DNA from 4 places in the Rhizobium sp. NZLR1b genome. Region 4 is predicted to be linked to each of the others. Evidence: predicted binding sites of a transcription regulator. Region 4 holds the regulator's gene; each other region holds the start of a gene.
The links. The regulator HrcA, encoded in region 4, represses chaperone genes, less so after heat shock. The targets are predictions, from matches to a motif close to GTTAGCACTCNCNNNNNGNGAGTGCTAAC.
Positions count from the first base shown of each region.

Region 1: a site for HrcA is predicted at 5,309-5,337, ahead of groES (co-chaperone GroES). Genes of this name have one in related genera too.
Region 2: a site for HrcA is predicted at 2,849-2,877, ahead of groES (co-chaperone GroES). Genes of this name have one in related genera too.
Region 3: a site for HrcA is predicted at 5,809-5,837, ahead of groES (co-chaperone GroES). Genes of this name have one in related genera too.

Region 1 is NZ_JABDWC010000049.1:609-7,781, reverse strand. Features, by position in the region: gene HJB84_RS33265 (SOS response-associated peptidase family protein) at 19-588, opposite strand; gene HJB84_RS33260 (SOS response-associated peptidase family protein) at 907-1,497, shown strand; gene HJB84_RS33255 (J domain-containing protein) at 1,666-2,274, shown strand; partial or broken gene HJB84_RS33250 (LysR substrate-binding domain-containing protein) at 2,312-2,928, opposite strand; gene groL (chaperonin GroEL) at 3,251-4,894, opposite strand; gene groES (co-chaperone GroES) at 4,960-5,256, opposite strand; partial or broken gene HJB84_RS33920 (ISL3 family transposase) at 5,497-5,724, opposite strand; gene HJB84_RS33235 (DUF1127 domain-containing protein) at 6,572-6,718, opposite strand.
Region 2 is NZ_JABDWC010000002.1:393,766-401,785, forward strand. Features, by position in the region: gene HJB84_RS04135 (S1C family serine protease) at 1-573, shown strand, start outside; gene HJB84_RS04140 (hypothetical protein) at 607-831, opposite strand; gene HJB84_RS04145 (hypothetical protein) at 915-1,307, opposite strand; partial or broken gene groEL (chaperonin GroEL) at 1,376-2,452, opposite strand; gene groES (co-chaperone GroES) at 2,478-2,795, opposite strand; gene HJB84_RS04160 (hypothetical protein) at 3,305-3,568, shown strand; partial or broken gene HJB84_RS04165 (hypothetical protein) at 3,565-3,893, shown strand; gene HJB84_RS33965 (hypothetical protein) at 3,890-4,219, shown strand; gene HJB84_RS04170 (DUF1488 domain-containing protein) at 4,210-4,491, shown strand; gene HJB84_RS04175 (transglutaminase family protein) at 4,485-5,327, shown strand; gene HJB84_RS04180 (VOC family protein) at 5,523-5,903, shown strand; gene HJB84_RS04185 (LysR family transcriptional regulator) at 6,029-6,991, opposite strand; gene HJB84_RS04190 (MFS transporter) at 7,116-8,020, shown strand, end outside.
Region 3 is NZ_JABDWC010000028.1:41,831-49,850, reverse strand. Features, by position in the region: gene HJB84_RS28590 (ATP phosphoribosyltransferase regulatory subunit) at 1-426, shown strand, start outside; gene hisG (ATP phosphoribosyltransferase) at 423-1,118, shown strand; gene HJB84_RS28580 (DoxX family protein) at 1,193-1,630, opposite strand; gene HJB84_RS28575 (glutathione binding-like protein) at 1,843-2,553, shown strand; gene HJB84_RS28570 (hypothetical protein) at 2,620-3,066, opposite strand; gene groL (chaperonin GroEL) at 3,742-5,385, opposite strand; gene groES (co-chaperone GroES) at 5,455-5,751, opposite strand; gene HJB84_RS28555 (TIGR01459 family HAD-type hydrolase) at 6,036-6,884, shown strand; gene HJB84_RS28550 (bifunctional riboflavin kinase/FAD synthetase) at 6,899-7,882, shown strand.
Region 4 is NZ_JABDWC010000014.1:139,625-147,644, reverse strand. Features, by position in the region: gene HJB84_RS20320 (tRNA (guanosine(46)-N(7))-methyltransferase TrmB) at 1-553, shown strand, start outside; gene HJB84_RS20315 (DUF1150 family protein) at 740-997, opposite strand; gene HJB84_RS20310 (Hsp20 family protein) at 1,045-1,470, opposite strand; gene HJB84_RS20305 (nucleoside hydrolase) at 1,709-2,653, shown strand; gene grpE (nucleotide exchange factor GrpE) at 2,696-3,328, opposite strand; gene hrcA (heat-inducible transcriptional repressor HrcA) at 3,497-4,585, opposite strand; gene rph (ribonuclease PH) at 4,712-5,431, shown strand; gene HJB84_RS20285 (VOC family protein) at 5,428-5,853, shown strand; gene rdgB (RdgB/HAM1 family non-canonical purine NTP pyrophosphatase) at 5,854-6,498, shown strand; gene hemW (radical SAM family heme chaperone HemW) at 6,508-7,710, shown strand; gene HJB84_RS20270 (saccharopine dehydrogenase family protein) at 7,772-8,020, opposite strand, start outside.

The DNA.
Region 1 (7,173 bases), on a different contig from region 4:
CAGTGGCCAATCGCCATTTCAGCAATTCGCTTCACTCGCTGCGTAGGTGTGTCCAGCGTCAGCTGGTTCTGCGACCTTGCTAAAAATTTGCGACAGAACCGCCAGCATCGGCTGGGCAGAAGCGCCCGCGTGGCGCTTGAGCCGGAACGTCCCCGCCGCTAGCGGCCGTAGGATTTCCTCTTCGGGCACAAGTTCGTCGAGCCAGGCCATGCGTTGGTGCCGTGTCAGCACCGCCATCTGCCGGTCGTGGAACGGCGCGATATCAGGGTTCGCTTCAATCGTCAGGATGGCGTAGGCCTCCGGCCAGTCCTCGGTTGCCGGCCGCCAGATCCCCGCGAAATAGAACCAGTCGCCATTGGTGAGCGAGAAGCTGAAGCTCTTATGGCGAAACTCCGAGGCCGGCACCAGGCAGCGGTGGGTCGGGAACGTCCGTCCTTCCGATCGGACGACGTTGACGGCGCGGGGGCCGCCGTCGCGCGGGCGCAGTCCCCACGGCAGTTCCACCATCTCCACATCGCCGTCATGGCGTCTTATGATGACGCGGCGCTTGTCGAGTGGGGCGTCGGACTGGAAAACGGTCGCGTTCATAGTGATTGGAACATATCAGGAACGCGTACATTAGACAAGGTCGATGGATAATCGTGTGCGGATAGCCGAAAAGCTGCTACTCTCAATGGATGCGCCCAAATGAGACCGAACTTCAGATGGTCATGCGGCATGTTCGCGATGGCGCCGCCATCGTCGCGCGCCAAACTGCGCTGATCAAAAGACTGGCTGGTCTCCCCCTGCCGACAAGACAAGCTGAAGACCTCCTCGTTCTGCTGGAGCGCATACAATCCGAGCACATATTGCACCTGCAGCGCCTCGGTCGTGAGGTGATGGCACCCACATTCGAAGGGAAGAGCAATGTGCAATGATTATCGGCTGATGGTGGATGTCGCCTCGGTTGTCGAGGATTTCGCCCACCTCAAGATCAAGATCCGTTTCGGTGAAGGCGCGCCGAACCTCGAAGCGCGCGAAGACATCAAGATAACCGATGCCGGCCCCATCGTCAGGACGATCGATGGTGTCCGCGACGAGGCCGAGCTCGTGCAGCGGCGCTGGAGCTGGCCGGGGCCGAACAAGCGGCCGGTCTATAATTTCCGTTCGGAGGGACGGGAGTTCACCTCCAATCGCTGCCTTATCGTTGCCGACGGCTTTTACGAGTTCACGGATCCAAAGGATGCCAAAAAGAAGCGCAAGGACAAGTGGCTGTTTACCAAGAAGGACGAGCCGATTTTCTGCATCGCCGGCATCTGGCGCGAAACGCCGGAGATCGGCCAGGCCTTCACTATGCTGACGATGGAGCCGGGGCCGGACATCGCGCCGTACCACGACCGGCAGATTGTCATCCTCGAGCGCAACGCGTGGGCCGACTGGCTCGATCCAACTGTTTCTGCAAAGTCATTGATCCGGCCGCTTTTAGCGGGAACGCTATCGGTGGAGCAGGTCGGTTGACCGATGATCCCTGATTACACGTGACGTATGGAAGTGAGATTCGCCGTCCCCCGGCAGTGCGTTTGCTCGAACCCTCGCCCTACCTGACCTGTAGAGGCGAACTACTGAAGCTGTGTCCTGCACTCGCCTTGCCTTGTTAGCGTCACGGAAGCAGTCATATAAGGCGCGATGAATTCAGATTCCAAAATATTCGTTGGCTTGCGACCCCTCCGCAAAAAGACAGATTCGAACCGGAAGCCGGATGGTCCGAAATGCCAATGGGACGGGTGCCAAAAGGGCGGCATTCACCGCGCTCCCGTCGGACGGGATGGAGAGGGATTGTATCTGCTCTTCTGTGCCGAGCATATGAAGGACTACGGCAGAGGCTACAATTTTGCGAGCAATCTGTCCGATCCTGTCGTCGCTCGCTATCAGAGAGAAGCGGCAAGCGGCGCCCGTCCGACCTGGGGAAGCAGGATCCGTCAGCCTGCGGAGGCAGCGCTCCCCTTCACGGTCCGATCTGGTTCTGCAAAGGCGATGAATGCCCGCAGAAACGCTGCAGAACGTCAGGGGGCAAGAGCGGATCTTCAACGGCGCAAGCTGAAAGTGCTGGAAGCCAAAGCGTTCGAAACACTCGGCCTTCTGCCGGAGGCAAGCCCCGAGCAAATCAGAAGCCGCTACAAGCAGAAGCTAAAGATGCACCATCCTGACGCTAACAGCGGAGATCGGAATTCGGAGGACGAGCTTCGGGCTGCAATCGACGCCTATAAGATCCTCAAATTGAACGGCTTTTGCTGAACAAAAAGAGCGCTGGCGAGCAGCGGCTCGACCTCCATTAACGGCCCGGCCGCACGAGCGAGCGTGCAATATCGATGGGGTCGACACGCGAGGCGGTTGGGTCTTTTCTGTTCCAGGCGACACCGAGCCCCGATCTTGAACCGACACCCCTCACCCTCTTCAGCTCGAACCCGCGGTTCGGCAGATCCTGCGTCCATTCCGGGACGAAACCGATGCCAAGCCCGGCGGAGAGAAGCGATACAGCGAGAAGGTGTCGCCGCAGGGGTAGGCGACATTGCCGCTCAGATCGTGCTCCTTGAATTTTTCCGCAAAATAACGCTCGCTGTAGGAGGGGTTTTGGCGGGAGAAGGAGATGATCTTCTCCATCCTCGATGGCGGTCTCGCTCTTGGCGGACAATGGCCTGGAACGGCCAGGAGATAACGAGAAAGAAGCGTAAGGAGCCGCTCCACCTGCCGGATGAAGCCGAGATTGATGCGGCCTGCCTCGATATGGCGGATACTGTCATCGGTGGTACCGCTTTCGATATGCTGGCGGATATCGGGATATTTGCGGGCAATGCCTGAGAGGAAGGACGGCAGCATGCCGATCGTGGCGGGATAGACGGTACCGATCGCAATCTTTCGCGCCGTCTTGCCGGCGACCGACCAGGCGATCTAGCAAAAGTTACCGCGAACACTGTCAGCCGCGTTGAGCAGGACGATTTTGGACCGCGGGGCGCGCAGCCGGTTACTACCATTGGCGCGATAGGTATCGGGCGCCGGCACTGTGAGCCGCTTCGCGGGTCTTACCACAGGATCACAAACGGTGACCTGGACCCGCGACTGGTAACTCAGCATCCTGTGGCAATTGCCATCTGCCGCTCGGCCGCGGACGCGGTCCGTGGATATTATAACGTCTTGCTTTTTATTGGCGCAGCTTGGGCTTTGATAAAAGCCCAAGCTGCGGAGTAATTCCGGGAGCTCCGGAGCGGACCCGTTACATCATGCCGCCCATGCCGCCCATGCCGCTCATGTCAGGCATGCCGCCGCCGGTAGCATCCTTCTTCGGCAGATCGGCAATCATGGCTTCTGTGGTCACCAGCAGGCCGGCAACCGAAGCCGCGTTCTGCAGGGCGGTGCGCACAACCTTTACCGGATCGACAATCCCCATGGCGATCATGTCGCCATATTCAGACGTCTGAGCGTTGTAACCGAAGTTGTCGGTATTGCTTTCCAGGATCTTGCCGACCACGATCGAACCTTCGTCACCGGCGTTTTCGGCAATCTGGCGAACCAGCGACTGAAGTGCCTTGCGGATGATCGCTATACCGGCGTTCTGGTCGTCATTCTCGCCCTTGATATCGAGGACGATGGAAGCGCGCAGCAGAGCTGTGCCACCGCCTGGAACGATGCCTTCTTCAACAGCCGCGCGTGTGGCGTTGAGCGCGTCGTCGATGCGATCCTTCTTTTCCTTGACTTCAACTTCCGTCGAGCCGCCAACGCGGATGACGGCAACGCCGCCAGCGAGCTTGGCAAGGCGTTCCTGCAGCTTCTCGCGGTCGTAGTCGGAGGTGGTTTCCTCGATCTGAGCCTTGATCTGGCCGATGCGACCGTCAATATCCGCCTTGGTGCCCGCACCATCAACGATGGTAGTATTCTCCTTGGTGATAGAGACCTTTTTGGCACGGCCGAGCATCTCGAGCGTGACGTTTTCGAGCTTGATGCCGAGGTCTTCGGAGATGACAGTGCCGCCGGTCAGGATCGCCAGATCCTCCAGCATGGCCTTGCGGCGGTCGCCGAAGCCAGGAGCCTTGACGGCAGCGATCTTGAGGCCGCCGCGCAGCTTGTTGACGACGAGCGTCGCGAGAGCTTCGCCTTCGACGTCCTCGGAAATGATGAGCAGCGGCTTGCCACTCTGAACGACTGCTTCCAGGATAGGAAGCATGGCCTGCAGATTGGAGAGCTTCTTTTCGTGCAGCAGCACATAGGCATCTTCCAGTTCAGCCACCATCTTTTCGGCATTGGTGACAAAATAGGGGCTAAGATAACCACGATCGAACTGCATGCCTTCGACGACTTCGAGCTCGGTTTCGGCGGTCTTGGCTTCTTCGACGGTAATCACACCCTCATTGCCGACCTTCTGCATTGCGTCGGCGATATACTGGCCTATTTCCTTCTCGCCATTGGCCGAGATGGTGCCGACCTGGGCAATCTCTTCCGATGTGTTGATCTTCTTGGCCTTGGCCAGCAGGTCCTTCACGACCGCGGTAACGGCGAGATCGATGCCGCGCTTCAGGTCCATCGGGTTCATGCCGGCTGCAACGGCCTTGCCGCCTTCGCGAACGATCGCCTGGGCGAGAACGGTAGCTGTGGTGGTACCGTCGCCAGCGACGTCATTGGTCTTCGAAGCGACTTCGCGGACCATCTGGGCGCCCATGTTTTCGAACTTGTCGTCCAGTTCGATTTCCTTGGCGACAGCGACGCCGTCCTTGGTAATGCGCGGTGCGCCGAAGGACTTGTCGATCACGACGTTGCGGCCCTTCGGACCGAGCGTGACCTTCACTGCATCGGCAAGAATATCGACGCCCCGCAGCAGCTTCTCGCGTGCATCACGGCCGAATTTGATCTGTTTCGCAGACATGGAATAACTCCCGGGCCATTGGCCCCATGGTCTTCGTCAAAAGGAAATAAGGAAGCGGCCGAAGATCAGGCGATGACGCCCATGACGTCTGCTTCCTTCATGATCAGCAGGTCTTCGCCGTTGAACTTAATCTCGGTGCCGGACCACTTGCCGAACAGGATGCGATCGCCCGCCTTGACATCGAGGGGAACGATCTTGCCGCTCTCGTCGCGTGCGCCGGTGCCGACGGCGACGATTTCGCCTTCCTGCGGCTTCTCTTTGGCGGTGTCGGGAATGATGATCCCGCCCTTGGTCTTGGCTTCAGCCTCGATACGGCGCACGACGACGCGGTCGTGCAGCGGCCGGAAAATGGTATTAATCATTTTGGGGTTCCTCAACGGGGTCGCGGCCGAATGGCCAATCCCGATACCTCACCTTAGCAGTCTTGCGTTGAGAGTGCCAGCGAGGATTCGTGTCATGCCGGTATTTGTCGAGCCCATTGAGTTGCAGCGCGGTCGAAGACCGTACGCGGTAGCGCACCTAGATCGCTAGGGCCAAGTCTGCAAGAAGGGTCGAAATCGACGTGAGATGTATATGCTCTCATGCATCGGCGCGTATGTATGCCTGATATCGTGAAACAGATACCGCCCGCAGCGATTGCCATCTTTCCAACACTGGGTAAGAAACGCTTCGAAGTATAAAGGGAATGTGGGCTGCAGTGCAGCCCTGCGTCGATCGGGTGGGGATTCGAAAGTCAGCCATTTCGCGATGCTGCGTCGGCCATATCCGGTGCGACGTGCTATCTCGGAGCATGACAAACCTTCTTTGCTCAGGGCATGGACCGTATCGAACACCTGCCTGGCGAATAGGCTTCAGCCAAATATAGCCCAATCACAGCCGACGTCAGTGCCTTCGTCATCTCGGCACTGGCGTTGCCTTCACGATTGCGAGCCCGGACCTTCAGGGCATCCACGCCAAGCTGCGGGGTGAGTTCATCCCCTGGTTGGGTGGCCAGGACATGCAGAAGTGGCAGCCCCACATCACGATCCAGAACAAGGTCACGAGGTTGGTAGCGGATACTTTGCACGTGTCGCTCGTGAGAGAATTTCGACCGCATCCTATCGAGATTGTCGGCCTTGATCCGTGGCGGCATCTGAATGGTCCGTGGCAGCACGAAACGTTCGCGATGTTTGGCAAGGTTCCCTGACACGGATCACCGCACCAGGGGCCGGAGCTGCTGCACAGTCAGCCTAATACGAGCCGCTGAGGGGTTTTCAAGTGGGGTTCGGTGCTCTCGTCCCCAATTACCCCTCAAACTGCCAAGCGACACCGACGAACGCCCGTCCCAAAACGAAAAAGCCTGCCGCGGGAGGAGGTGCGGCAGGCTTTCAAAAAGAACCGAACAACGACTGGGAGGAGGAGTGCCGCTGTTCCAATAGACGTCCCTTGGGAGGAGGAGTGGGCCGTCTGAAACACGAAGCTCTGCGGGAGGAGGTGCATTGCTTCGATGAGGATTAAGATATGCTATCGTCGCGGATTTAACAGTCTCAATGCTGCAGTGCAGGTATGCGCGGGAGCCATAGCTCCATATCTCGCAAAAGCGTGAAGTTGAATGAGATAAGCTCTCACTATCTTGAAACGAAAACGCCCGCATCATCAGCGGGCGTAGAAGCAATCAAAAGTGGGCAAGTACCCCTGTTAGCGAGCAACCGATGCGCGGGCAACGCTGCGAATATCCGCGCGGTCAATGCCAAGGTCTTGCAGTTCGCGACTGGACATGCGGCCAAGTTCAGTAACGGTCTGACGGAACTTGCGCCAGTTGTTGAAAGAGCGTGCTACGTTCATAATAATCCCCTTTCCGGAGAGCTTTTGACGTCAGCAACCCTTGGTCCCGGCGTCGTTTCGATGATTGGAATATAGTCCTTTCAATCGGTTTAAAACAGTGACGATAACTCACGCCACCCATGCGTCTGGCGCAAAGTTTGAGGGGTTCTGCTTGAACGCTATGCAGATCGAGCCCTGAACCGATCGAAGGCCGTGAGGCGCTTGATCGCAGAGGCTCAGCTACATGCAGGCCTGCTCCAGCGTCCGCGCCATGGGTAGGGTCGCACAATTGATGCCTCAAAGGGACGTTCGCAGGCGCTGCTTTGGCTTAGACCTGAACAGCTTGAGTCTTCCCTGCAACACTCCGAGCAGAAAGCTCGCCAAAGGGGTTAGAAACGATCTTCACTATCGCCAAACTGGTCCGGCGCAGCCATCGTCGGATGGCAAATTCCAAATTGCCCCAAGGAGACCAAAAT
Region 2 (8,020 bases), on a different contig from region 4:
GATGGCATCGGAGAATTCGTCGAGGCAAACATCGTCGCCCGGCAGGAATTCGCCGGCTACTGGGAATATCTGCTGGACGAAGCGATTTTCACGGCGCCGGCCCATCCCTCATGGGGCGGTGCGGCGCTGATCGGTTCGGACGGCAAGCTTCTCGGCATCGGTTCGCTTCGCCTGCAGATGAGCCAGGGCGACGAGGTCGCCGATATCAATATGGTCGTGCCGATCGACCTTTTGCCGCCGATCCTCGACGATCTGCTGAACCGCGGCCGGGTCAACAAGCCGCCGCGGCCCTGGCTCGGCGCATTCTCCGCCGAGAGCAATGGCGGCGTGGTGGTGATGAGCGTTGCCGAAGACGGTCCGGCCGCAAAGGCCGGCCTGCGACAGGGCGACATCATCTCGGAGATCCGCGACGAAGAGGTCGATGGTCTGGCCGACTTCTATCGCAAGGTTTGGAGCAGCGGCCCGGCCGGCGCTGAGATTCCGATCCGGATACTCAGGAACGGCCGGGAAGCCTGGCTGCGCATCAAATCCGCCGACCGCAACAGCTTTCTCAAGAAGCCGCAGCTGCAGTAAGGTCGCTCCAGGCGTCGTGAAGACCGCCGGCGCTTATCCAAATTGGCCACATCCCGCCTGTCTGGAGGCCGACTCAAGGACGCCATTTCCGATAAGCCGGTCGTCATCTTCCGCCGCCCGCGGCGCCCGGCTACGGAGGCTATCGTTGGCTGCTTTCTTATGCCCATCGGCTGCTGCCTCGCGGACTTTCTCGAAGCAGTCCTCGCCGGCGTCTTCTGCGGCTGGCTGCGGGTCGCTCTTTTTCACGAAACGGATCATTGGTCATTTCCAGCTTTGGTCATTTCCAGCTTTGACGGTGGCAGCGCTCCGCACACATATCGGAGCGCTCTGGAAAAACGATGTTAGACGGCAAGCGCAGTGGCGCAGCCTTGGACACTTCGGCTGTCGGCTGAGGTCTGCCCCGGCATGGTCGCCCAACCGCCGGCCTCAACGAACTGACGCTGCTTGTAGCCTTCGGTAATCGCCCTGAACTCGATACGTTTAGCACTCGCATCCGGCGCCGCATTGAACCGCTCGACGCAAATGGCCGACGCCAGCTCCCCGCGTGCGATGTCGCTGGCGGCGGCGGCCGCTTTGCTCGACGTGCCGCCTGTGACCCAACCTCCCCAGCTGAAGCCGATAATCATCGTGGCGATCGCTGTGACGACGCAGGCCCAGACGAGTAACGTTTTGGATGGCTGGTAACTGTCGAAACGCTGGGTGATCGATGTCTTACTGCTGCTCTGCATGGACATTGGAATTCTCCCTCTCTGTTGTTCGGGTTCCACCGTCGGACCACCCTGGCCAAACGGCTCAGGTGTTCTCAATAGCCCATATCGCCACTTCCGGCTGCAGGGGCAGAGTCTCTTGCGGGGATGTCGGCGATCATCACCTCGGCGGTGATCAGAAGTGCTGCAATCGAGCCGGCGTCCTGCAGAGCCGTACGCACGACCTTGGCGGGATCGACGATGCCGGCCTCGATCATATCGACATAGGTCTCCGTCTGTGCGTCGAAGCCCTGATTGTAATCATTGCTGCCGGCGAGTTTTCCGACGACGATCGAGCCCTCGAACCCTGCATTGTCGGCGATCTGCCGGATCGGGGCCTCGAGCGCCCTGAGCACGATCGAGATGCCGGCTGTCACGTCGGCGTTCTCCCCGGTCAGTCCCGTTAGCGCCGACTTCGCGCGCAACAGTGCCACGCCGCCGCCGGGCACGATGCCCTCTTCGACCGCGGCACGAGTGGCGTTCAGCGCGTCATCGATGCGGTCCTTCTTTTCCTTGACCTCCGTCTCGGTCGCGCCGCCGACGCGGATGACCGCAACGCCACCGGCGAGTTTCGCCAGCCGTTCCTGCAGTTCTTCCTTGTCGTAGTCGGAGGTGGTCTCGTCGATCTGCGCCTTGATCTGCTGGATGCGGGCCTGGATGGCCGCTTTCTCGCCGGAACCGTCGATGATCGTGGTGCTATCCTTTTCGATCAGCACGCGTTTGGCGCGGCCGAGCATATCGAGCGTGACGTTCTCAAGCTTGATGCCTAGATCCTCGGAAATCATCTGGCCGGCCGTGAGCACGGCAATGTCTTCCAGCATGGCCTTGCGGCGGTCGCCGAAGCCTGGCGCCTTGACGGCCGCGACCTTCAACCCGCCGCGCAGCTTGTTGACGACCAACGTCGCCAGTGCGTCGCCTTCGACGTCCTCCGAGATGAGCAGAAGCGGTTTGCCGGTCTGCACGACGGCCTCCAGGATCGGGAGCATCGACTGCAAGCTGCCGAGTTTCTTCTCGTAAACGACGATGTAGGGCTCCTCCAGCTCCACGCGCATCTTCTCGGCATTGGTCACGAAATAGGGCGAGAGATAGCCACGGTCGAACTGCATGCCCTCAACGACGTCGAGTTCGGTCTTGAGATACGGATCGGAATGCGATCGATCAGGCGGCTTTTTGAGAGGCCTCTCCGATCTTTTCGACAATGCCCATGATGTCGGTTTCCTTCATGATCAGAAGGGTTTCGTCATCGATCGTGACCTCCGTCCCCGACCATTTTCCGAACAGAATGAGATCACCGACCTTAACGTCGAGCGGGACCAGATTGCCGTTTTTGTCGCGCAGGCCGGGGCCGACCGCGACCACTTCGCCTTGCTGCGGCTTCTCCTTAGCGGCGTCTGGAATGATGATCCCGCCCTTGGATTTGACATCGCCTTCCGCACGTCGAATGACGACGCGGTCGTGAAGTGAACGGAATTTCATAGAGATCTTTCTGCTGCCGGCGCTTATGGCGGCTGCAGCCTATAAATAACTCTCGTGGCACTCGATTGATAGGAGTGCCAAGAAATAATGTTCGCGCGGGAAATTTTTTGAAAAATTCATGAAATCAATCCGACGGGATATTTTGTAATAATCAGGAAATGGATAGAATTTTTCAAGCCATCGCGCTCCATTTATCTGGGTGAGCGAAGAGTTAATTTAGCGTTTTTCATAGATAATTCTGAATTTATCTTGATTTAAACTCAATCGAGGCGCAATGATTGGCCTCGTCGATTTGGCCGATTTGGCTTCGCGGTGTCAGAGACCTACGACCCGCCATCACCACTGAATTCTCGATGCGATCTATACGTCGTTCCGGCGTTGATTTCGCCTATTCCGATCCGGAATGAGCTCGGCGCTGACCGCGGATGTACCGGCAGCCTCGAGGTCGTCCGGTTCGGATCCCAACGATACAGGAAACGCATCGATGTATTCCTGCGGAGGCCTCAGCCGTGACAAGTCGCACCACACAAACGGTCGTCCGCTTTTCGTCTCCATTCCGCCTGCCCGGTTTCGACGGGGCGCAGCCAGCTGGAGAATACCGCGTCGATTATGATGAGGAATTGATCGATAGCGTTTCCAGGCTTGCCTGGCGACGGGTCGGCGCCTTTATCCACCTGCCGGCGATCGCCGGGCAGAGTTCGACGCAGCAGATGGTGCCAATCCACCTGTCAGATCTCGAAAGCGCACTCGAAAAGGACCACAAACCGTCATGACCGCTACCCGCATCCCGCAACGCAATGGACGCTCAATCCGACGCGAGGAAGCAACACATATCTTCAAGGTGGGGCAGACTGTCCGGTTGAAGGTCAGTTCTTAGGAGTCCCCTCCAAGCTCCCCGACACATACCGCATTACCGCCACGCTGCCTCTGAGAGGAAATGTGCTGCAATACCGCATCCGCAGTGACGATGAACGTCATGAGCGGGTCGCGACGGAAGATAGCCTGGAACCGGTAAACCTATCGCCCGCCGGCAGCGGCGCAACACTGATCGAGAGGACGTTTGGCAATGGCCCGAATGACGAAAGGTTGACATCGTGAACAGCCATGAAGACGAAGCCGAACGAAGACGGAATGCCTTTGCCGTCTGCACATGGGAAAGCAAATGTGGTGCGCACGGCCGCTACTCCATGGAGATCGAACACGACCGCCGGATCGAATCCGCCCGTTCGTGGACCGTCTATCGTGTCTCTGCGAGCGTTCCAGTGCACGCCGACCATGTCATGATCGGCAAGAGCCGTTCGGAGGCCAGGAGAGACATGATGTCCTTCAATCTTCTCAGCATAGGATATCGGAAGGAATGGCTGAGGCTGTCGGACGCCGCCCGGAGTGCTTGTGAGATCCCGCCGGTTCAACCATGGCGCTAGCTTTTCTGAGCCAAAGCCGCAGCTTCGATTCGGTGAGAAATGCTGTGCGCTTTGTCGGCCATGACGGCATGTTCCAGGTATTGTTCTTCATCGAGGCTGGCGCGCTGGCGAAATCCGACGCTGCATTGCAAAGAACCGAGCCTTCGGAAACGAGGTGGCTTTCGTCTTTCGACGCCCTGCGCAACTCGATTCAGCACGTGGCACACAAAGCCTATTCCTGCCGCCGCCGCGCCTTCTACACTCCAACTGCGGCGGAGAACGTTCCATGTTGATCCGTTACGGCTATGAAATGACGCTGACCTGCCCGCAGCCGACCGCATTGGTGTGTCTGTTGTCGGTTCATGAGGATCGTGCGGCCGACATCAGAATTCCGGAAACGGTATTCACCACGCCCGATGTTGCCACTTCGACTTATCGCGACCTCTTCGGCAACCGCTGTCTTCGGCTGGTTGCCCCAGCGGGCGACCTGACCATATGGGGCGATGCGACGATCGAAGACGACGGCAAACCGGACAGGTCGCTGCTAGGCGCCAGGGAAATCCCGGTTTCGGAGTTGCCGGATGATTGCCTCGTCTACCTGATGGGCAGCCGCTATTGCGAGACGGATCGTCTCAGTCAAATCGCGTGGGATATGTTCGGCACCGTCTCATCCGGCTGGGGCCGCGTTCAGGCGATCTGCGACTTCGTTCACGGCCATATCCAATTCGACTACATGCGGGCGCGATCGACGCGGACAGCCTTCGAGGCGTTCCACGAACGTGTCGGCGTCTGTCGCGACTTTGCGCATCTCGCGGTGGCGTTGTGCCGTTGCCTCAACATTCCTGCGCGATATATCAATGGCCATCTCGGCGACATCGGTATTCCCGTCGTCGATCCGATGGACTTCAGCGCCTGGATCGAGGTCTTCCTTGATGGCGCATGGCATACATTTGATCCGCGCAACAACACGCCGCGGATCGGTCGTATCATCGTCGCGCGCGGGCGCGACGCCGCCGACATACCGCTCATCAATTCCTTCGGACCGCATGTGCTGAAGGCGTTTCGAGTCTGGACCTATGAGGTGACGAACCTGCAGCACATGCAAAGCGTCGCTGAGGGCGCCGTTTAGAACGAGACCTGGGCGGATGCGGCAATGTCCAGCCACAGGCTTTGCCGCAGGCGGAAGGCGCGGCCGGAATGGTCGACCGCAAGCGCAGTTTTGCGCGACATGCTTTGAGACAGCGGTTGAAAGATTTTAGCGTCGAGCCATCTTGGGTGTGAGCAGTCCTTTGGGGATTAGCAGAAGATAGGGGGTTCGCAGTCCATGTTCGATCATATCTCCATCGGCGTAAAAGACCTGGAAAGAGCCCGCCGTTTCTATGATGCGGCACTGGCGCCGCTCGGATATGAGCGCCTATCCAATTCCGACAAGATGATCGGCTACGGCCCGGAACAGGTCGGGCTCTGGGTGATGCAGGTCGAGCAACCGGTTGTTGCCGATATGCGATCCGGGCTGCATTTCTGCTTCGTCGCGCCGAACGAGGCGGCGGTCGATGCCTTTTACGCGGCCGCAGTCGCATCCGGCGGCACCGACAATGGCGAACCGGGTATCCGGCCGGATTATGGACGCTTTTATTACGCCGCGTTCATCATCGACCCGGATGGCTACCGCCTCGAAGCCTATTTCCACAAAGGCGAGCTATAATAGGGATCAGCATTTTATTTTTACGCAATTCCGGACGGAAAACCGCTTCGCACTTTTCCTGGAATTGCTTATTATTTCTACGCAATTCCGGACGGAAAACCGCTTCGCACTTTTCCTGGAATTGCTTAGGCCGCCGCTCTCATGATCGAGACGCGGCAGCCGGAGGCTACGAGCGCCTCGCCGGCGACGTCGAGGAATAGGCGGCGGAACCAGCGCGCCCGGCCGTCGGCCTGGTCGACCCGGCGGTAGAGCATGGTCACCGGATCGGCCGGCAGCGAAAGCGGCGGCGCTGAGATGGTCAGCCCATGCAGTTGCGCCATGCAGCGACCGATCGATTCCGGCACGATGGCGATGGCGGGCATCGCCCGCAACGCCGTCGGCAGGGCGGAAAAGCGCGGCACCGTCGCCACCACACGCCTGACATGGCCGGTGCGGCTCAGTGCGGTGTCGATGCTGGTCGAGGCATTGCCTTCGAACGAGACGGTGAGATGGGCGACAGTGGCGAAATCCTCAAGGCTCAGCGGCGCCTCCAGTCGGAGTTGAGCGTCATCGTAAATGCAGATCGAGGCCTGGTCGAACAGCGGCGCGCGGATGTGCCAGGAGGCCGGTTCGTCATGCACGGAAACGCTGAAGTCGAAGACCCCCTCGTCCAACCGGCGGGCGGCATCGCGCTTTTCGGACGCGATGCCGATCAGCCGGGCGCCCGGCGAAAGCTGGAGAAGACGGGCGGCAAGCGGGCCGAAGAAAGCTGATTCGAGATTGTCGCACATGCCGATGCGGAACTCGCCCTGCCAGCTTGCCGGATCAAACTCGGCCTGCGGGCGGATGGCGCGTTCGATGCCCGATAGCGCATCCTCGATCGCCGGGGCAATGGAAAGGGCGCGCGGTGTCGGCTGCAGACCGCGGCCGACACGCACGAAGAGTTCGTCATCCAGCGCCTCGCGCAGGCGCCGCAAAGCGGCCGACAGGCCTGGCTGGCCAAGCAGCAGGCGCTCGGCGGCGCGGCTGACATTGCGCTCCTGCATCAGCACCGAAAAGGCCAGCAAAAGGTTCAGATCGATTTTTCGAAGCGTAGCATCATTCATCATCGTGAGTAATACCTGGCATGGCTACTATCAATTTGCAATAGGTTAGGAAGCTGTACATTTTCTCGTTCCCTGCCGTCCGCGCAACCTCCCTCGACGAGGCGGCAGCAAAGAAGGAACGATTTCGATGACACTTTCCAAATCGAAAGGCGGAGCGGGGTTGGCATTGCTGCTGCTCTGTGCCGCCAACTTTCTCGACGCCATGGACGTCTCCACCATCGGTGTCGCGCTGCCCGCCATCCAGGCCGAACTCGGCATGGAGGCGACATCGCTGCAATGGGCCGTCAGCGCGTATGTGCTCGGCTATGGCGGCTTTCTACTGCTCGGCGGCCGGGTTGCCGACGTCTTCGGCCACCGCCGCGTCTTCCTGTGGTCGCTGGCGATTTTTGCCGCCGCCAGCATCGCCGGCGGCTTTGTCGACAGCGGGCCGACGCTGATTGGTGCCCGATTGATCAAGGGCATTGCCGCCGCCTTCACCGCGCCTGCCGCCCTTGCGCTGCTGCTCTCCGTCTTCGGCGAGGGGAAGGCGCGGGCAAAAGCGCTTGGGGTCTTCGCCTCCACCGGCGCCACCGGCTTCGTGCTCGGCATGGTCCTCGGCGGTGCGGCGACGATCTTCAGTTGGCGGGCGACGCTCGTCATGGGCGCGCCGGTTGCCATCCTGACGCTCTTTCTTGCGCCGCTGGCGCTGCCGGCCGACCCGAAAAGAACGGGACCGCGGCCCGCCTTCGACTGGGCCGGCGCGCTGACGATCACCCCCGGCCTGTTGCTCTTCGTCTTCGGCATCACCAATGCCGCTGCCGCCGGCTGGCAGGCTTTTGCGACCTGGGGTTCGCTCGTCGCGTCGCTGGCGCTGATCCTGCTCTTCCTGCTGGTCGAAGCGCGCCATGCCGATCCGATGGTGCCGCTTGGCATGTTCCGCCGGGCGAAACTCCGGCATGCCAATGCGATCGCCGCCCTCTTCCAGGGGTCCTATGTCGGCTTCCAGTTCCTGGCGACGCTCTATTACCAGAACGTCATCGGCTGGTCGGCCTT
Region 3 (8,020 bases), on a different contig from region 4:
CGGCGGCTCAAGGAAAAGCTCATCCTCTCCGAAACGCGTCTCGACGACGCGGCCTTCCATGTGCTGGAGGAGTTCCTGTCGCTCCACGTGCCGCTCGTCAATGCGTCCGCGGCCCTGGCCGGTTTCGCCGATGCGGCCGGCCTGAAACTCGGCAACGCACTATCCCGCTTCAACGGCCGCGTTGCCGCCCTTGCCAATGCCGGTGTCGACCTCTCTTGCGTTGACTACCGCGCCGCCTTCGGACGGCCGCTCGATTATTACACCGGCCTCGTCTTCGAGGTGACGGCGGAAGGCTCGGCGGCGGTTCTGGCCGGTGGTGGCCGCTTCGACCGGCTGCTGACCTTCCTCGGCGCAACGGACCGCATTCCGGCCGTCGGCTTCTCCTTCTGGCTCGACCGCATCGAAACCGAAAGGGCAGCTGAATGACCATCACCATCGCGCTTCCCTCCAAGGGCCGGATGAAGGCCGATGCTTCGGCAATCTTCGAGCGGGCCGGCATGCCGATCGCAGCTGTCGGCAACGACCGCTCCTATCGCGGCCGCGTCGAAGGCTGGGACGATGTCGAAATCGCCTTTCTCTCGGCCTCCGAAATCTCCCGCGAGCTCGGCAACGGCACTGTCGATTTCGGCGTCACCGGTGAAGATCTGATGCGGGAAGGGTTTGCCGAAGTCGACAAGCGGGTCGAATTCTGCGCCCGGCTCGGCTTCGGCCATGCCGATGTCGTCGTCGCCGTGCCGGAGATCTGGCTGGATGTCGAGACCATGGCCGATCTCGTCGATGTCGCCGCCGATTTCCGTGCCCGCCATGGTCGGCGCCTTGCCATCGCCACCAAATACTGGCGGCTGACCCAGCAGTTCTTTTCGAGCCAGCACGGCATCCAGCTTTATCGCATCGTCGAAAGTCTCGGCGCCACCGAGGGGGCTCCGGCGTCCGGCTCGGCCGATATCATCGTCGACATCACCTCCACCGGCTCGACGCTGCGCGCCAACCGCCTGAAGGTGCTTCAGGACGGCGTCATCCTGCATTCGCAGGCCTGCCTCGTGCGCGCCCGCAGGGAAAGCCATGCGGACGAACCGGTCGTGCAGGCAATCATCGACGCGGTGCGCGCCGCCCTCTGATCTCCAGGCATAAGAAAAACCCGCCGTCGGATGTGACGGCGGGGTTCTCTATGTCTGGGAGGATGTCTGCTTGTTCAGGCGGCCGCGTAGGCGCCGCGGCGGGCGTCGAGCGAGTAAGCGCCTGCGCCGTTGGTGGCGAGCATGATATAGGCGCCGGCGAGCGTGACGTTCTTCATGAAGTTGACGAAGTTCAGGGCGTTGATCCAGCCGTTGGCAGCGGCCGGGAAATCAGGAACGTTGACCGGCGAAAGGTGGAAGACGACGCCGGTGAACACACAGAACACGGCGAGCAGCCAGCCGACGATGCGGACCTGAAAGCCGACGAGCACGGCGAGACCGGTTGCAAGTTCGAACAGGCCGGCGAGATAGGTGAGCGCCGTGGAAGCGGGCAGACCTGCACCGGCGATCATGCCGGCGGTCGAAGCCGGATCGGTCAGCTTGCCGAAGCCGGCGAAGATGAACATGAAGGAAAGCAGGATACGGGCAATCAGGGTAATGACGTTGTTCGACATGGACGTTGTCTCCGTTTGACTGGTTCTGGAGATCTTGGTGCCCCGGCACCGTGTGGACCTCTGATGCCTCCTATGTCGCTCATTTCTCCCATTGTGGAAAGATAAACGAACGGGGACACTTTGTTCAATAATATAGAACGATGCCCTACAGGCGGCCGCTTGCCTTTGCCGCGTCCGGTCTCTTATGGTCGGCGCCCAACAAGGAGAATCCGATGGCAGATCTGTCCGCATTTCCGATCACGGCGCGCTGGCCGGCGAAAAATTCCGACATCATCCAGCTTTATTCGCTGCAGACGCCGAATGGGGTGAAGGTATCAGTCGCGCTCGAGGAGCTCGGCCTTGCCTACGAGGCGCATTATATTTCCTTCGCAGCCAACGAGCAGAAGTCGCCGGAATTCGAATCTCTCAACCCGAACGGCCGCATTCCGGCGATCATCGATCCGAACGGGCCGGATGGTAAGCCGATCGGCCTGTTCGAATCCGGCGCCATCCTGCTTTATCTCGCCGAAAAAACCGGCAAGCTCATTCCTGAAGACGCCGCTGGCCGCTACGAGTGCATCCAATGGGTGTTTTTCCAAATGGCCGGCATCGGCCCGATGTTCGGCCAGTTCGGACATTTCTACAAGTTCGCCGCCGACAAGGTCGCCAATAATTCCTATCCGGTGGAGCGCTATCGCGACGAGTCCAAACGGCTGCTCGGCGTGCTCGAAGACCGGCTGAAGGGTCGGCAGTGGATCATGGGCGACCAGTATACGATTGCCGACATCACCACCTTCACCTGGGTTCGCGGCGCCGATATCTTCTATGGCGGCCGCGAGGTTCTCGACTATGCGAAATTCCCCGCCGTCATGGACTGGCTGCAGCGCTGCATCGCCCGCCCGGCCAGCGAGAAGGGGCTCAACATTCCGGTCAAGCCGGAGTGACGAACAGGCCGCCGCAAAGCAGAAAGGCCGCCCATCGGGACGGCCTTGGTGTTCTACCTCCGGCCTCTATCGGTGGCTTGCAATCTGCCTTGCGCCTTCAAGCTTGAAGCGCGGAAAGATGAAGACGCCGACCATGCTGCCGCTGTATTTCTCTTCGAGCCCGTTCGACTCGCCCATGCAGAACAGCGGCTGGCGCAAGCCGTTCGGCATGATGATCGTCGTCGAAAAACAGAAGGAGGAGCAGCGTGTCGCCGCCTGCTCGAACAGTTCCAAGATGTGGCCGCGGTCCTTGGTATCGTAGCAGCGGATCAGGCTTAGGAGCCCGCATTCCTGTGCGGAGAGGCCGTGCAGCATCGCGCTCCATTCGCCGAGACGTAACATGCCGCTCGACAAATCTCCGGTCCAGGCTTCGGAAATCGAAAACTGCGCCACGATCTCGTCATTTTGATTGTGGTGCTCAAGCGAGCCGGGTGTCAAAGGTACGGCTGCATTGGCTTTGGCGATCTTAAACAAGGCGTTCCCCCGTTCGCATGCAGCTCCTCCGCCGCACGCTCGGTAAACACAAAAACAGGATCACGCAGCAGCAGGCATGATGCCCGTGCTTTTACCTGCGATCGTTGCCGCGGCCATCGGGCCTGCGGAACGTCAAGGATCGACTCTCGCGCCCGCTTGGTGGGCGCACTTCAATTGCAGCGCGGATTTATAGGAGCTTTTGAACAAACGGCAACGGCTTTTTAAGGGGTGTTCGGATCGGCATTTTTCCTGGGATGCCGGCATCCTCAGCCTATCCAGCGGGGAAGCGGCGCCGAAACATCAATTTTGCGGGCTTTGGATGCGGTTCCACTCGACATGAGGTGAGAAAGGGCGCCGCAACGCCGCAATCTCCCGCCAAGACCAGAGGCTTGAAAAAGCGCGGCAACGCAAGCCTCGCGAAAGCTTCCCGGGCGGGAGCGGGCGACGCGCCATGAAATTGCGCACAACGGACCGAATCGCCGGAGACGGGAAATGCGCGCAAAAGAAAAGGGCGACCCGAGGGCCGCCCTTCCTGTTCCGGAGACCGGAATGATGGCAGTGCAGGCTTTCGCCTATCACATCATGTCCATTCCGCCCGTTCAGCGCGCTTGACGCGCTGACCCATTTTAGATGATGGGCGGTTTCATGAACGATGCTGTGAAGGCCGTAGGCCTATCACATCATGTCCATTCCGCCCATGCCGCCCATGCCGCCCGGCATGCCGCCGCCAGCCGAGTCTTTCTTCGGCAGTTCGGCGATCATGGCTTCGGTGGTGATCAGCAGCGATGCGACAGAAGCAGCGTTCTGCAGCGCCGTGCGGACAACCTTGAGCGGGTCGACGATACCCATGGCGATCATGTCGCCATATTCGGATGTCTGGGCGTTGTAGCCGTAGTTGTCTTCGTTCTTGTCGAGGACCTTGCCGACAACGATCGAGGCTTCGTCGCCTGCGTTTTCAGCGATCTGACGAACGAGCGACTGCAGGGCGCGGCGAACGATGTTGATGCCGGCTTCCTGGTCGTCGTTTGCACCCTTGACGGTGATCTTCGTGGAAGAGCGCAGCAGAGCGATACCGCCGCCGGGGACGATACCTTCCTGAACGGCAGCGCGCGTCGCGTTGAGCGCGTCGTCGATGCGGTCCTTCTTTTCCTTCACTTCAACTTCCGTCGAGCCGCCGACGCGGATGACGGCGACGCCGCCGGCGAGCTTGGCAAGACGTTCCTGCAGCTTCTCGCGGTCGTAGTCGGAGGTGGTTTCTTCGATCTGAGCCTTGATCTGGGCAACACGGCCTTCGATGTCGGACTTGGCGCCCGAACCGTCGACGATCGTGGTGTTTTCCTTGGAGATCGAAACCTTCTTCGCACGGCCGAGCATGTCGAGCGTGACGGATTCGAGCTTGATGCCGAGGTCTTCGGAGATCACGGTGCCGCCGGTCAGGATGGCGATGTCTTCGAGCATGGCCTTGCGGCGGTCGCCGAAGCCAGGAGCCTTGACGGCAGCGATCTTGAGGCCGCCGCGCAGCTTGTTGACGACGAGCGTTGCGAGGGCTTCGCCTTCGACGTCTTCAGCGATGATCAGGAGCGGCTTGCCGGTCTGAACGACAGCTTCGAGAACCGGAAGCATCGACTGCAGGTTCGAGAGCTTCTTCTCGTGAAGGAGAATGAAGACGTCTTCGAGGTCGGCGATCATCTTTTCCGGGTTGGTCACGAAGTAGGGGCTGAGGTAGCCGCGGTCGAACTGCATGCCTTCGACGACTTCGAGTTCGGTTTCGGCGGTCTTGGCTTCTTCAACCGTGATGACGCCTTCGTTGCCGACCTTCTGCATGGCTTCAGCAATGTCGAGACCGACCTGCTTGTCGCCGTTTGCGGAAATCGTGCCGACCTGTGCAACTTCTTCCGAAGTGGAGATCTTCTTGGCCTTGGCCTGGAGATCCTTCACGACGTCAGCAACAGCGAGGTCGATGCCGCGCTTCAGGTCCATCGGGTTCATGCCGGCTGCAACAGCCTTGTTGCCTTCGCGAACGATCGCCTGGGCAAGAACAGTTGCGGTCGTGGTGCCGTCACCGGCGATGTCGTTGGTCTTCGAAGCAACTTCGCGGACCATCTGTGCGCCCATGTTTTCGAACTTGTCTTCGAGTTCGATTTCCTTGGCGACGGAAACGCCGTCCTTGGTGATGCGCGGAGCGCCGAAGGACTTGTCGATGATGACGTTACGGCCCTTCGGGCCGAGCGTTACCTTGACTGCATCGGCGAGAATGTCGACGCCACGCAGCATTTTTTCGCGCGCGGTGCGACCAAACTTGATTTCTTTAGATGCCATGATTGAAACTCCTCATTTCGAGTGTCCGGGTTCTGGACCCGTCGGCTACGTCGGAAGGCCAGCGGCTGATCAGCCGATGATGCCCATAATGTCGGCTTCCTTCATGATCAGAAGGTCTTCGCCGTCGATCTTGACTTCGGTGCCGGACCACTTGCCGAACAGAATGCGGTCGCCAGCCTTGACGTCGAGTGCGACGACCTTGCCGGACTCATCGCGCGCGCCGGAACCGACGGCGACGATTTCGCCTTCCTGCGGCTTTTCCTTGGCGGTATCGGGAATGATGATGCCACCCTTGGTCTTGGCTTCGGACTCAACGCGGCGAACAACGACGCGGTCGTGAAGGGGGCGGAAGTTGGTGCTTGCCATTGTCTAATCCCTCGATCGAATGACATTCGCGGGCCGGAGCGGCCCACATGGATAGATGTTAGCACTCCCTTGCGGTGAGTGCTAGCGACGAGCATTTAGGGATGGCTCCGAAAGGAGTCAATGAGAGCAATCACGAATTTTTGTGCCGGAATTGTGAAGAGGCGGAAGAATTGCGGAGATTGCCGCCGAAACCGGCGCGGCGGGTCGACGGCGAAGAAAATGCCTTGCCATCGCCTTGCGCCTTTGCAATGTCACCGGTGACTGCAGCAAATCGGGAAATCGGAATGGCCAGGCGGATAGAAAACTTCTCGGAGATAACAGGTCATTACGACGTGGTGCTCTGCGATGTCTGGGGCGTCGTTCACAATGGCGTCGATCCGTTTCCGAAGGCAGCCGCAGCCCTTGAGGCGGCGCGCGCCAACGGCGTCGTCGTCGTCCTCATCACCAATTCGCCGCGCCTTTCCTGGCAGGTGGTCGAGCAGTTGCGCCAGATCGGCGTTCCCGACGGCGCCTATGATAGGATCGTCACCTCCGGCGACGTCACGCGCCGGCTGATCGCCGAAGGGCCGAAGACGGTCTTTCTGCTCGGCCCCGAGCGCGACAAGGCGCTTCTCGAAGGCATCGGCGTCGAGCGCAAGCCGGCGGGCGAAGCGCAATCGCTCGTCTGCACCGGCTTTTTCGACGACGAGACTGAGAAGCCGGAGGATTACACCGACATGCTTCTGGAATTCAAAGCCCGCGAGGTGCCGATGATCTGCGCCAATCCCGACCTCGTCGTCGAGCGTGGTCACCGCATCATCCCCTGCGCCGGTGCCATGGCCGCCTATTATGAGCAGCTTGGCGGCAGCACCCGCATCGCCGGAAAACCGCACCGGCCGATCTATGAGGCGACGCTGGCCGCTGCCCGCGAGCTTCGCGGCGATTTCTCGGTCGACCGCGTGCTGGCGATCGGCGACGGCATGCCGACCGATGTGCGCGGCGCCTTGAATTACGGCCTCGACCTTCTCTACATCAGCGGCGGTATCCACGCCAAGGAATACACCCTGAACGGCGAGACCGACGAGGCGATCCTCAACGCCTATCTCGATCGGGAAAAAGCCGCGCCGAAGTGGTGGATGCCACGCCTTGCATAAAGAGAAGCCAGCCGATGACCGTCTTCCACCGCAATGAAACCCGGGAACCCTTGCCTGCCCATCTAAAGGGCGGCGTCATTGCCATCGGCAATTTCGACGGCGTGCACCGTGGCCACCAATCGGTGCTCAGCCGCGCGCTCGAAATCTCCAGGGCCCGCGGTATCCCCGCTTTGGTGCTGACGTTCGAGCCGCATCCGCGCACGGTCTTCCGGCCTGAGACACCGGTCTTCCGCCTGACGCCCGCACCATTGAAGGCCCGCATCCTGGAAACGCTCGGTTTCGGCGCCGTCATCGAATATCCCTTCGATTATGAGTTTTCGCAGCGCTCGGCCGATGATTTCATCCATTCGATCCTCAAGGATTGGCTCGGCGCCTCAGAGGTCGTCACCGGCTTCGATTTCCATTTCGGCCGCGGCCGCGAGGGCGGTCCGGCCTTCCTGATGAATGCCGGCCAGACCTATGGCTTCGGCGTCACCCTGATCGACGCCTTCCGCGACGAAAACGCCGACGTCGTCTCGTCGAGCCATATCCGCGCGCTTTTAAGCGACGGCAATGTCAGCGAAGTCGCCGGTATGCTGGGCTATCATTATACGGTTGAGGCCGAGGTGATCGACGGCGAAAAGCTCGGCCGGCAGCTCGGGTTTCCCACCGCCAACATGCGCCTGCCGCCGGAGGTCGAACTCGCCGCCGGTATCTACGCCGTCCGCTTCCGCCGCCAGGACGGCACGCTGCACGACGCCGTCGCAAGCTACGGCCGCCGCCCGACGGTGACGGAAAACGGTGCACCGTTGCTCGAAACCTACCTTTTCGATTTCAGTGGCGATCTCTACGGCCAGCGCTGCGCCGTCTCCTTCTTCGGCTATATCAGACCCGAGCTGAAATTCGACGGCCTCGATCCGCTGGTCGCCCAGATCAAGCGCGACGAGGAGGAGGCGAGGGCGCTGCTTTCCGGTGTGAAACCGCTGGGCGAACTCGACCGGAAGCTTTGTTTTTCCTGACGTCGCCGTGAGCGTGGCGGCAGCGGGGAGACCAGCGATTCCTGCCACCGATGCCGATGGCGCAACCGCGAATTCTGCTCTTCCTTTTCCAGGCAAAAACGCCTATGAACCGCCGCTATGACGAAATTTCGGCTGGCG
Region 4 (8,020 bases):
GACTTCCCTCTTCCCGGCTCCGGTCGAGAGATTGCGGCTGGAAATCGGTTTCGGCGGCGGCGAACACCTGATCCACCGCGCCCTCGAGACACCTTCGACCGGCTTCATCGGCGTCGAGCCCTTCGTCAATTCCATGCAGAAGCTGTTGTCGCGCATCGGCGAAACCGGTGCGCGCAATATTCGCGTCTATAATGACGACGCGACGCAGCTGCTCGACTGGCTGCCGGCCGCTTCGCTCGATCAGATCGATCTGCTCTATCCCGACCCCTGGCCGAAGCGGAAGCACTGGAAACGCCGCTTCGTCTCGAAGACCAATCTCGACCGCTTTCATCGCGTGCTGAAGCCCGGCGGCCTGTTCTGCTTTGCCTCCGACATCGACACCTATGTGAACTGGACGCTGATCAAATGCCGCGACCATGGCGGCTTCGACTGGATGGCCGACAATGCTGCGGATTGGCTGACACCCTACGAGGGCTGGCCGAGCACGCGCTACGAGGCCAAGGCACGGCGCGAGGGCCGCTCTTCGGCCTATCTGACATTCGGGAAGATCTGAGGGCCAACAAGATCTAACGACAGGTCGCAGCAGAGATCTGCCGGCCTTTCCACCTCATCGAATACGGAAAAAACGTCTAACGAGGCACCGCACCCATGTCGCGGCATCCGCCGCGAGCGCATCCAAATCGAATAGCATGAGCATGCACCGCAAGAGCGGTGAAACGCGACAGACTGCATTCGACGGTCAGTGCAGGCTGACCGTCTTCAGTTCGTCCTCGGCAGCCTTGAAGAAGGTGCTGGAGCGATTGTCCGTCAGAAGGATGGGCGTGCCGTCGGCGCCGAAGAGCGCCCAGAGGTCGACGTTCGGATCGATATCCGGCGCCTCGGGAAAGCACTTGGCGACCTCATCGGTACGCATTTTTCTGATATAGGCGACCTCGCCGCTGCCGATGTGGGCAAGCTCGGATTTGGTCAAGTGAGACGTGGCTTCTTTCATCAACATTCCTGTTCCTCCGGAAGAAGGGACCAACGGTTCGACAAACCGTTGTGCTACTCTGAGACCGAAATGTTAATTTTCTTGACCATGCGCGCGGGTTCCGGACGAATTAGATCGACGGAGAGCAGACCGTTCTTCAGGCCGGCTCCAAGCACCTGCATGCCGTCGGCAAGAACGAAGGTGCGCTGGAACTGGCGGGCGGCGATGCCGCGATAGAGATAATCCCGTTCACCCTGCTCCACCTGGCGGCCGCGGATCAGAAGCTGGTTCTCCTCGATGGAGACATCGAGTTCCTCCTCGCCGAAACCGGCCACCGCCAGCGTAATGCGCAGACGTTCCGGCGCGCCGCTATCGGCGCCGATGCGTTCGATATTATAGGGCGGATATCCGTCGCTCGCCTTGGAAATGCGCTCCAGCGTCTTTTCCATGGCATCGAAGCCCAGAAGCAGCGGGCTGGCGAAAGGGGTAATGCGGCTCATTTCTTTTCAAGTCCTTGATGCAAGCGACCATCCCGGACCTTAAGGGCAGCATCCGGATGCTACTAATATGGGGACAGCACTCCGGCGCTGCAAGACGCAGGCGACGTCCCTGCCCCATCCCTCAATTTTAAGGTGGTGGCGGTCGGCTGCTTGACAAAGCGCCTGCTGCCTCGCATCAAAACGTGCCGGCGCGGAATGTGCCGATTTGTGACGAGAAATGAAGAAAACGGTGCATCGGATGGCAAACGCAAGAAAGATCATCATCGACACGGATCCCGGCCAGGACGACGCGGCCGCCATCATGCTGGCCTTCGGCAGCCCCGAGGAGCTGCAGGTACTGGGGATCACCACGGTCGCCGGCAACGTGCCGCTTTCGCTCACCAGCCGCAATGCACGCATCGTCTGCGAGCTCTGCGGCCGGACGGAGACGAAGGTTTTCGCCGGCGCCGACGCGCCGATTGCCCGCAAGCTGGTGACCGCCGAACATGTGCACGGCAAGACCGGCCTCGACGGTCCTGATCTCGCCGAGCCGACGATGGCGCTGCAGCCCGGCCATTCCGTCGACTTCATCATCGAGACGCTGCGCCTGGAGCCGGAAGGCACGGTGACGCTCTGCACGCTCGGGCCGCTCACCAATATCGGCATGGCCTTGCAGAAAGCACCCGATATCGCCCCGCGCATCCGCGAACTGGTGATGATGGGCGGCGGCTTCTTCGAGGGCGGCAACATCACCCCGGCGGCCGAATTCAACATCTATGTCGACCCCGAGGCAGCCGATATCGTCTTCCGCTCGGGCGTCCCGATCGTGATGATGCCGCTCGACGTGACGCACCAATTGCTGACCCGCAAGGACCGGGTCAAGCGCATGGCCGAGATCGGCACGGCGCCGGCAAAGGCCATGGTCGAGATGCTGGAATTCTTCGAGCGGTTCGACATCGAGAAATACGGCTCCGACGGCGGGCCGCTGCATGACCCGACAGTCGTCGCCTACCTGCTGAAGCCGGAGCTTTTCAACGGCCGGGACTGCAATGTCGAGATCGAGGTTCACTCCGAACTCACCGCCGGCATGACCGTCGTCGACTGGTGGCATGTCACCGAGCGCAAGCGCAATGCGAAAGTCATGCGCCACGTCGATGCGGACGGCTTCTTCGATCTTTTGATCGAACGCTTCGCCCGCATCTGATTTTTTGGATGTCCGTCTCTTGAAGAGAGGACAACGGCAACCTCAGGCGTCCTTCTCGTCGAAGACCGAATTGGTCTCGGCTTCGGCCGGCTTCGGGCCGCCCTTGGCAACGCCGACCATGGCTGGGCGCAGCACTCGCTCGCCGATGGAAAAGCCTGCCTGCACGACCTGGACGACGGTGTTGTTCGGCACGTCGGGGTTCGGCACCTCGAACATCGCCTGATGGAAATTCGGGTCGAACTTCTGGCCGACCGGCTCCAGCTTGCGAACGCCATGGCGTTCGAGAGCCGACAGCATGGCGCGCTCGGTCATCTCCACACCCTCGATCAGCGTCGTCAGGCCGGCATCGGCCGCGTCCTTGAGCTCTGGCGGGATGGCATCCAGCGCCCGGCGCAGATTGTCCGAGACGGCAAGCATGTCGCGGGCAAAACCGGCGACGGAATAGGACTTGGCATCCTTGACCTCGCGCTCGGTGCGCCGGCGCAGATTGTCCATCTCGGCAGCAAGGCGCAGATAGCGGTCGCGCAGTTCGCCGTTTTCGGCTTTCAAAAGCTCGAGCGGGTCCGGCTGGGTGGCCTCTTCCTGCGCAATATCGTTCTCGACGTAGGCGGCAGCGTCGGCTGCGGCATCGGCCGCAGTTGCGTCAGGTCCGTTTTTCGTCGTGTCATCGGTCATGACGGTCTCCGGTTGGTGTCTTCAGATGCGCCCGATATCGAGGTTTGACCGAAAAAAATCAAGTCTGCGTGACAAAGAAGCGAAAATTCTGCGCCTGTACAGCGCCACTCTCGTCAGATGCCCAACGGACGCTGTCGAACTTTGAAGGGCTGCGACGTCAAAGCGGCATCAAAGGGGATTGCGCGAAAGGCGGGAGACGAGCTGGGCGGTGTAGTCCACCATCGGCACGATGCGGGAATAATTGAGCCGCGTCGGACCGATGACGCCGACGGCGCCGACGATACGATCGTCATCGTCACGATAGGGCGCGACGATGAGCGAGGAGCCTGACAGCGAGAAGAGCTTGTTTTCCGAACCGATGAAGATACGCACGCCCGAACCGGTTTCGGCGAGATTGAGGATCTCGATCAGGCTGTCCTTCTTTTCGAGATCGTCGAACAGCAGGCGCAGCCGGTCGAGATCCTCGGCGCCGGCGAGGCCTTCGAGCAGGTTGGCGCGGCCGCGGATGATCAGCTGCGTCGGCTTTCCCTCGTCCGGGCTGCCGGCCCAGACAGCGATGCCGCGCTCGACGAGATCACGCGACAGGGCATCGAGCTCGTGACGGACGTTATCCTTCAGCTGGCTTAATTGTTTGCGGAGCTCCGGCAGGGTCTGGCCGGACATGTGGGCATTGAGAAAATTCGCCGCCTCCGCCAGCTGCGAGGAGGTGACCCCCGCCGGCAGCTCGATGATTCGGTTTTCCACCTGATCGTGATCGCCGACGAGCACGGCCAGCGCCTTTGTCGGTTCAAGCCGGATGAACTCGACATGTTTCAGCACCGGATCGCTTTTCGAGGTGATGACCAGGCCGGCGCCGCGCGAAATGCCGGACAGCATGCGGCTTGCCTCGTTCATCATCGATTCCACCGGATTGCCGCCGCTTTCGGCCCGCACCTGCCGATCGATATTGGCGCGGTCCTCGGCGGAGAGATCACCGACCTGCATGAAGGCATCGACGAAGAAGCGCAGGCCTATCTGGGTGGGCAGCCGGCCGGCGCTGGTATGCGGCGAATAGATGAGGCCGAGATCCTCGAGATCGCTCATGACGTTGCGCACCGAGGCCGGCGACAGCGACATCGGCAGCAGGCGGGACAGATTGCGCGAACCGAGCGGCTCGCCGCTCTCCAGATAACCCTCGACGATGCGGCGAAAAATTTCCCTGGAGCGCTCGTCGAGCGCAGCAACAGCATCCGAAACCGATGTCGACCTGATGCCCATGAACCTCTCGAACCCGCGCTGATGATATTTCCCGAAAGTAAGTCAAACTCGCAGCCGTGGCAAAAGGGAATTTGCAAATGAGCGCCGCCAATCGTAGAAGCGGTCAACAAACCCCAGGAGATAAGAATGCGGCCTTCAGGCAGAAAAATCGACCAGATGCGCAAGGTCTCGTTCGAGCGCAATTTTTCCAAGCATGCGGAAGGCTCCTGCCTGGTAAAATTCGGCGATACGCATGTGCTCTGCACGGCCAGCCTCGAAGAAAAGACGCCGCCATGGCTGCGCAATTCCGGCAAGGGCTGGGTCACGGCCGAATACGGAATGCTGCCGCGGGCGACCGGTGAACGCATGAAGCGCGAGGCCGCCGCCGGCAAGCAGGGCGGCCGCACCCAGGAAATCCAGCGGCTGATCGGCCGGTCGCTACGCGCCGTCGTCGACCTGCAGGCGCTCGGCGAACGGCAGATCACGCTTGATTGCGATGTCATCCAGGCCGATGGGGGCACCCGGACGGCTTCGATCACCGGCGGCTGGATCGCCCTTTACGACTGCCTGAAATGGATGGAAAGCCGCAACATGATCAAGGTCGACCGGGTCCTGAAGGATCATGTCGCCGCCATCTCCTGCGGTATCTTCGCCAGCCAGCCGGTGATCGATCTCGATTACCTCGAAGATTCCTCGGCCGAGACCGATGCCAACTTCGTGATGACCGGCACCGGCGGGATCGTCGAGATCCAGGGCACGGCCGAAGGCACACCGTTCAGCGAGGGCGAATTCACCTCGCTGATGCAGCTTGCCAGAAACGGCATCGGCGAACTGGTCGCGCTGCAGAAGCAAGCCGTCGAAGGATGAACCCCATGCTGGAAGGCATGTTGGAAACGGCGCTCTATGCACGCGATCTCGATCAGGCCGAGACGTTCTACGAAGACGTTCTCGGACTTGAAAAGATCGCCCGCGCCGCCAACCGGCATGTCTTCTTCCGCTGCGGCCCCGGCGTTCTGCTGATCTTCAATCCTGAGGAAACGGTGAAGCCGCCGGCGCGGGATGCCCTGCAGGTGCCGCCGCACGGCACGACCGGACAGGGCCATGCCTGCTTTCGGGTGTCCGGCCGCAACATCGATGCGATGGCCGAACGGCTGAGAACGGCCGGCGTGGCGATCGAATCCGAAGTGCACTGGCCGAATGGCGGCCGCTCGATCTATTTCCGCGATCCTGAGGGCAACAGCCTGGAATGCGCGGAGGCGAAAATCTGGGGCATCGAACAGGACATCTGAATGCGCAAGCTTGAAACGAAGACCATCGTCGTCGCCAGCCACAATGCCGGCAAGATCCGCGAGATCCAGGAACTGATCGGACCGCTCGGCTTCACCGCCAGATCGGCTGCCGAGCTGAATTTCGTCGAACCGGAGGAAACCGGCACAAGTTTCGAGGAGAATGCGACGATCAAGGCGGTCGCCTCGGCCAATGCCGCCGGCATGCCGGCGCTTTCGGACGATTCCGGGCTGGTGGTCGATGCGCTTGACGGCGACCCCGGTGTCTACACCGCCAATTGGGCGGAGACATCAGACGGCACGCGCGATTTCGACATGGCGATGGCCAAGGTGGAAAAGGCGCTGCAGGATGCCGGCGCGACCAAGCCGGAACAGCGTACCGCGCGTTTCGTCAGCGTGCTCTGCCTTGCCTGGCCGGACGGCCACACGGAGCTGTTTCGCGGCGAGGTGGAAGGCAGCGTCGCCTGGCCGCCGCGCGGCACCCAGGGCTTCGGCTACGATCCGGTCTTCCAGCCCGAGGGTTACGACATCACCTTCGGGGAAATGAGCAGCGAGGAAAAACACGGCTGGAGCGCCGGCAAGCCGCAGGCGCTGTCGCACCGGGCCCGCGCCTTCAAACTCTTTGTCGAAACCTGCCTGGAGGCATAGGATCACTCCGTGGACAATTTCGACACGCCAAGCCTTTCGCGCGACGCCGCGCTGCTGCCCGATACCGGCGAGCCCGGCTTCGGCGTCTATGTGCATTGGCCCTTCTGCGCGGCGAAGTGTCCCTACTGCGACTTCAACAGCCATGTGCGCCACCAGCCGGTCGATCAGGAGCGCTTTACGGCGGCCTTCCTGAAGGAGATGGCGACGGTGCGGGCGATGAGCGGGCCGAAGACGGTGACGAGCATCTTCCTCGGCGGCGGCACGCCCTCGCTGATGAAACCGGAAACGGTCTCCGCCATTCTCGACGGCATTGCGCGGCACTGGCATGTGCCAGATGGCATCGAGATCACCATGGAAGCCAATCCTTCGAGCGTCGAAGCCGAACGCTTCCGCGGCTACCGGGCGGCGGGTGTCAATCGCGTCTCGCTCGGCGTGCAGGCGCTGAACGACCGGGATCTAAAATTCCTCGGCCGGCTGCATGACGTCGCCGACGCGCTGAAGGCGATCCGGCTGGCGCGCGACATTTTTCCGCGCATGTCGTTCGATCTGATCTACGCGCGGCCGCAGCAGACGGTCGAGGAATGGGAAAAGGAGCTGAAGGAGGCGATCTCCTATGCGGTCGACCATCTTTCGCTCTATCAGCTGACCATCGAGGAAGGCACGCCCTTCTACGGCCTGCATAAGGCCGGCAAGCTAGTCGTGCCGGATGGCGAGCAATCGGCAGTGCTCTACGAGGCGACGCAGGAGATTACGGCGCGCGAAGGCATGCCCGCCTATGAGGTTTCCAATCACGCCCGGCCGGGTGCGGAAAGCCGGCATAACCTGACCTATTGGCGCTACGGCGATTATGCCGGCATCGGCCCGGGCGCCCACGGCCGGCTGGCGCGTGGCCCGGAGAAGCTCGCGACGGCGACCGAGCGCAAGCCGGAAGCCTGGCTCGACATGGTCGAACGTGACGGCCACGGCATTCTCGATGAGGAACGACTCGGCTACGAGGAACAGTCCGACGAGTTGCTACTGATGGGGCTGCGGCTCAGGGAGGGCGTCGATCTTGCCCGCTGGCAACAGCTTTCCGGCCGCGACCTCGACCCGAAACGCGAGGAATTCCTGCTTGAACACAAATTCATCGAGCGGATCGGCAATTCACGCCTGCGCTGCACGCCGTCCGGCATGCTGATCCTCGATTCCGTCGTCGCCGATCTCGCCTGCTGACGCCCACGCAATGCATTGGTCCAGCGCGGCCGACATCGCGGGCCGCGCCGGAAAGCATTTCTCAGCCGTGGCCGGTGACGCCCGCCTTGAACAGGCTGCCGGTCGGCGTCTTCAAAAACATCTCCAGCGGAATATGCTCCTGGTGCAGGAACCCGGTCGCCGGCAGCAGGCCGTCGCGGACCATTTCGATGACGGCAACAACGGAGGCCGACGTCGTCCAGGCGATCGCCGTGCGGCGTGCGCCGGCAATCTCGATCGGGTAATAGGCGCGGACGAACTCCTTGCGGCGCAGGCTGCCGTTCTCCGTGCC